2 regions of the Paenibacillus naphthalenovorans genome follow, and region 1 is predicted to be linked to the other one. Evidence: riboswitches for the same ligand, from Rfam matches in the RefSeq annotation. Region 1 holds a riboswitch; the other holds the start of a gene.

Region 1 (3,108 bases):
TATGCGGACTGGTGATAATGGTTTGTCCATCTTCTAGATAAGGCTTATATTTATCCAGAAAGTCGGCACCCGAACCTTGAAAGCCTTCAAGCGATAATGGACCTTTTCGCTGATACATTTTGATATCGTGCATCACATGTTCCATAGCACCCCCAAATAACCATTTTTGGTCATAGGGATAATAGTAATGAGGGGACACAAATACTTTAAACTTATTCTTTTTTGCTGTTTTTAATAATAATTCAATGTTCTCAATCGTGTGATTTTCAGCAACGCTGTCTTTCACTAAATTCCATGCTGCACCTTTCGGGCTTAAAAAGTCATTTTGCGGATCTGTGATCACCAAAGCGGTATGGCTTTGATCCACCTGCATTCCCGGCGATGAAAATGGTGCGGTTTGTGCTGCTGCAACACCATAAAGATCAACAAAGACAAGAAACGAAAACACAAAGGAACACTGCAGTATTTTTCTCATGAGGATTCCCCTTTCATGGGTATACTTGGTATACGCACCCTATTATGTGCTTTATTCCATGGCTTATTCAAATTCAGCTGGGAACAAAAAGGAATGGGAAAACAACTCCAATCCATTGGTTTTCAAGCATCCGCAACAGCCCGCAAACGCAAAAATCCTGAAATATAAAGAAAATCCATGAAATTTGAAGTAAAACAAAGAAAGCGATCTATAAAAGCGTCTCATTTACAAAGCAATTCATATCTAGCAAAGGTTTTATCCGATTTCTTGCTTTGCAATGTTGTCCTGTAAGGTGTAAGATTCAACCATTGAACATATCACCTTGCTGAATTTCCAAACAGGAAAACGGGGGAACCAATAAGGACATATATTTGGATGTCCATGGGGTGAATCGTGCAGGAACATGTTTATTCCGCACGTAGGGCTGCTCTCATAGCCCGAATCCGACAGCTAACCTCGTAAGCGTTGTATGAGAGAGGAGTTGAACGTGCTGTCTGCTGATAGGCAAACACAGAGCTCAAGCCTCTGTGTTTTTTTGTTGTCTAAAAACGGGATAGGTTGGAGGATGATTGATTAACAACACATTTGGAAACCATAAGTAAAGTTTCTTCCTGGAGATTTAAGGGTTTTTTTGTTGTGATGATCTTGTTTACAAAACTCCTTAATAAATAATGAGGGCGGGAACAGTATGCTAAATAAAATAAAACGATTATTAATCGGCCGGCCTATGAAGTCAACCGAGATTGAAGAAGAAAAACTAAGCAAGTTTAAGGCGCTTGCGGTACTTTCTTCAGACGCATTATCTTCTGTTGCTTACGGTACCGAACAAATTTTGATCATATTGATGGCTGCAGGCTTTGCCGCAATATGGTATTCGATCCCCATTTCCATAGCCGTTCTCGGATTGCTGACGGTTCTCATTTTTTCTTACCGGCAGACGATTTTTGCTTACCCCAAAGGGGGAGGAGCTTATGTCGTAGCCAAAGACAATTTGGGCGTCTCCATCGGTTTGATGGCCGGAGGCTCGCTGTTGGTGGATTATATCCTGACTGTTGCTGTCAGTTCCTCGGCCGGGACGGATGCCATTACCTCGGCATTTCCATCCTTGCATGAACACCGGGTCCTTATTGCGTTGACGATGATCCTGTTTCTTACCATCATGAACTTGCGAGGAATTACGGAGTCTGCATCCGTTTTAGCACTGCCCGTTTATTTGTTTGTCTTCGCCATTTTTGTTCTTATCATTTCGGGAGTCATCAAATATATATCGGGCGGGGGACACGCCGAAGTGCCTGAACTGGGCACAGCCGTTTCGAACATCAGTTGGTTCCTCCTATTGAAGGCTTTCAGTTCAGGGTGTTCCGCGCTAACCGGAGTAGAAGCCGTATCCAATGCCATTCCAAACTTTAAACAACCGGCTGAGCGCAATGCAGCCGCTACGCTAATGATGATGGGCACGATTCTAGGTGCCATGTTTATCGGTATCAGTTTACTTGCCTATTGGTATGGAATCACGCCGGCTCCAAAAGAAACGGTCGTATCCCAAATTGCGGCAAACACATTCGGCCGGGGCATCCTTTACTATTTCATCCAAGGCACCACCGCTTTGATTCTGTTTTTGGCGGCAAATACAGCGTATTCCGCATTCCCGCTGCTTGCCTTTATGCTGGCCAAAGACAAATACATGCCGCATATGTTTATGGTGCGCGGCGACCGGCTCGGTTTTTCTAACGGCATTATCTTCTTAGGTGTATTGTCGGCATTGCTTGTTATTCTTTTCCAAGGACATACGGAGAACCTGATTCCGCTTTATGCCGTAGGGGTGTTTATTCCTTTCACCTTATCCCAACTGGGGATGATGGTCCGTTGGGTAAAGCTGAGGCCGGCGGGCTGGCTGATCCGCTTCATTGTCAACACGATCGGGATGTTCACGACGCTGGCGATTACGCTGATCTTCATTTTGACCAAGTTCAATCAAGTATGGATGATCTTTATCTTTTTGCCGATTGTCATTTTCCTCTTCTTCCAAATTCACCGGCACTACCTGAACATAGCGGACGAACTGCGAATCGACATGGATGAGGAAAAACCAGTGATAAAAGGCAGCACGATCGTCGTTCCCGTAGCCGGCATTACCCGGGTGGTTATGAATTCGCTCAGCTATGCCAAGTCTCTAACCAATCATGTTGTCGCCGTATATGTCGGATTTGACGATGAGGATATCGCACGGATGGAGAAGAAATGGGAAGAATGGAACCCGGGCGTCCGGCTGATTACGCTCCGTTCAAGCTACCGAAGCATCATCAGGCCGTTAATGAGATTCATTGAAACGGTGGAGTGGAAAACGTCGGAAACGGATCATATTACCATATTAATTCCGCAATTCATTACCAGGCATTGGTGGCATTATTTCCTCCATAATCAGACCGGGTTACTGTTAAGGGCTTACTTATTCAATCATAAAGACGTCGTGATCGCTACAGTGCCTTACCATCTCCATAAATAACCGGAAGGAGGCCGCAGATGAACTCAAGATATTTGGCCGGACTGTCATTGGCCTTTATGACCGGCGGCTTTTTAATCACTTTATTTCTTCAGGAGACTCCTTTGGTTGCTCTGTTGAAAGGCGGCTT
Region 2 (3,108 bases), 1.5 Mb from region 1:
CGAAAGGGCCATCAGTCCGACAACAATATTGGTGAACCATAAGTAAAACAGGGCTACTGGCCAGGAAGGTCCGCTTCCGTGCATCGTTCGGAACGCAGGGATCATATTAAAATTGTTGACGATATAAATCGCCACGAAGAAAAACGTGAGCAGCGCACCGCGCGCATAGCGGATGTCACGCCGCCGCCGCACAACTAGGATCAGCGCCGCGAGTGTCATCACAAGCGAGATTCCGATACTGATCCGCGTCATTAAAGCGGAACGGCGATCCTGCGCTTCCTGCCAGGCCATGAACGCATCCGGAACCGTAAATACCGGCACAAACGCAGTGACCCGGCTGCCGGACACTTTCAGGTGAAGCTCCAGCGGGGCTTCGCCTATTCGCTCCGTCTTGCTACGGAAGATGAGACTTCCGTTCCCGGCCCGCCCGGATTCGCCCGTCAATGCAAATTCCGCGGGGTCATAGCCCATCTCCCGAATGGCGGTATTCGCCGTCTTCAGGAGGCCGGCATCCGGAGAGCTTACGGATTCGCTTCTGGCGGTTGCGGTCCGGCTCATCGAGAATCCGAATATGGCCAAGGTTTTATAATTCACCGCCACATAGTACGTTGCGCCCTTTTCGATGTCGTTAATCTCCACCTCAAAATATTCGAGGGGAAATCGTCCTTCATATTTTTTCTTGTATTGATCGTACAGCTGCTCCTTTAGCAAATAGCCGTTTCTTACCGGGTAAGATTGGTACAAGGTATGGGCTTGTGCGCCTGGTCCTATCGCAAAGCGGTTGCGGACAAAGCTCATCGCAGCATTCGCCGCTTGCTGCTTTGTAACGACGGGAAGGTCTTCGGCATCGTCTTTAGGGAGGCGAGTCTTGTCCAAATAGGCGGAGGCAAACGTAACGCCCAGGTACAGCATCAGGCCAAGGACGGCCAGAAGCAGCAGTGGAGGTTCGAATCGTCGTTTCGGCATGAAATGCTCCTTAGCAGATATGGGATAATAACAGTCTATTCTTTTAAGGTAGCATACATTCCATAAGCAAATCCAATGATAACAAGAGCTACGTGAGGCAATATTCAGCAAAGCGAAGCGCCACACCTATAAAAACGCTTACATATGTCGTAATTTTGCGAAATCCGGTGCATTCAGGTGAAACAAGGCTTTGTACTTCAATGAAAAGAGGATTATAATTCATATCAATTGAATAGCGAGCCGAATTTCTAAAGGAAAACGGGGGAACCATGAGTTTAGGGGTGAATTCAGCGGATACAATCCGCTGATAGGGTGCCTGTACATCCGAATCCGACAGCTAACCTCGTAGGCTTGAATTACAGGAACCTTAAATTGACATTGGGTTTCCAGTGTCTTTTTTGTTGCCTGAAACGTCAAATAGGGGTGCATTCATGAAAACCATTGCCAGGAAAGTCGAGCTCACGCCTCCGCAAATTTTGGTCATCGGTTTTGCTGTTATGATCTTGATCGGCTCCATGCTGTTGTCGCTTCCCGCGGCCTCGGCCAGCGGTGTACCGATGCGTTTCCTGGATGCTTTATTCACGGCGACATCGGCAGCCTGTGTAACCGGACTTGTCGTTGTGGATACGGGCACTTATTTTACCCTGTTCGGCCAGATGGTTATCATGCTATTGATCCAGGTCGGCGGGCTCGGGTTTATGACCATGGCTACCTTATTCGCATTTGCCCTGAAAAAGCGCATCTCACTTAAAGAAAAGCTTATTTTGCAAGAAGCACTGAACCAGAACAGTCTTGAAGGCATTGTGCGGTTAATCCGTAAGGTGATGATTTATTCGCTCACGATTGAGTTTACGGCTGCCGTTATTTTCGCTGTTCGATGGTCGGTTGATTTGGGTCCCGGCAAAGCGGCTTATTATGGTATTTTTCATGCCGTCTCCTTCTTCAACAATGCCGGTTTCGATATTTTCGGGCCGGTAACGGGAAAATTCAGCAGCTTGACGGCTTATGCAGCTGATCCGGTGATCAACGCGGTTTCGATGGGACTCATCATTTTGGGTGGAATCGGTTTCGTCGTTCTGTCGGACCTCATGGATTATAGAAGGAACCAAAAGCTGACGCTTCATACCAAAGTGGTGCTAAGCGCTACCGGTTTTTTGATCGGAATCGGGGCGTTGATTATATTTATCTTCGAATTTACGAATTCCAGAACGCTTGGACCGCTCGACTGGTCCGGCAAAATACTCGCCTCACTGTTTCAATCCGTTACACCGCGGACAGCTGGAGCCAATACGCTTGATATTGCCGGGCTTAGGCAGGCGACGCAGTTTTTTATCATCATTCTGATGTTCATCGGTGCTTCTCCCGGCTCTACAGGCGGAGGGATCAAAACGACGACCTTTACCACGCTGGTTGGCGCGATGATCGCGATGGTCCGCGGGAAGGAAGACATTGTACTCTTCCGTCACCGGTTAGGCAAAGAAAGGATTCTGAAGGCCGTTACGATTACGATGGTCGCTTTGGCGCTGGTCGTCACGATCACGATGATTCTTTCTACAACGGAGGATCATGCGTTCCTGATGATTTTGTTTGAAGTGACATCGGCCTTTGGCACGGTTGGCTTGTCGATGGGGTTAACACCGGATTTGTCGGATCTCGGCAAGATCCTTATCGCGTTTACTATGTTTACCGGACGTCTGGGTCCGCTGACATTGGCTTATGCACTGGGTCCGAAGGCGGAGAAGGAATTGTACAGATATCCGGAAGGCAAAATTACGATTGGTTAGGGGAAACGAATGGATGAAAAACACTCAATACGCAGTCATTGGATTAGGACGATTCGGTTCAAGTCTTGCCGAGGAGCTTCTGAAACTGGGCTATGAGGTGCTTGGCATCGATGTGGACGAAGAAGCGGTGGAGGAGATGAGCGACAAGCTGACGCACGTGGTGGTAGCGGACTCGACGGAAGAAGAGGTGATCCGATCGCTGGGCATCCGGAATTTCGATTGCGTGGTGGTGGCGATCGGCAACGATATTCAAGCGAGCATTCTTACTGCGATTCTATTAAAGGACATTGGGGTCAAAACGGTCGTAGCCAAAGCGCTGTCCGAGCTTCACGGCAAAGTGCTGAACAAAATCGGGGTT

What was found. Region 1 has a riboswitch for cyclic di-AMP ahead of IJ22_RS07525 (APC family permease). Riboswitches for the same ligand answer to the same signal wherever they lie in the genome.
Region 2: another riboswitch for cyclic di-AMP. It lies ahead of IJ22_RS15010 (TrkH family potassium uptake protein); the one in region 1 lies ahead of IJ22_RS07525 (APC family permease).

The regions. Positions count from the first base shown of each region.
Region 1 is NZ_CP013652.1:1,561,063-1,564,170, forward strand. Features, by position in the region: gene IJ22_RS07520 (cysteine hydrolase family protein) at 1-475, opposite strand, end outside; cyclic di-AMP (ydaO/yuaA leader) riboswitch at 789-956, shown strand; gene IJ22_RS07525 (APC family permease) at 1,164-2,981, shown strand; gene IJ22_RS07530 (DUF445 domain-containing protein) at 2,999-3,108, shown strand, end outside.
Region 2 is NZ_CP013652.1:3,059,249-3,062,356, reverse strand. Features, by position in the region: gene IJ22_RS15015 (CPBP family intramembrane glutamic endopeptidase) at 1-966, opposite strand, end outside; cyclic di-AMP (ydaO/yuaA leader) riboswitch at 1,195-1,333, shown strand; gene IJ22_RS15010 (TrkH family potassium uptake protein) at 1,398-2,750, shown strand; gene IJ22_RS15005 (potassium channel family protein) at 2,764-3,108, shown strand, end outside.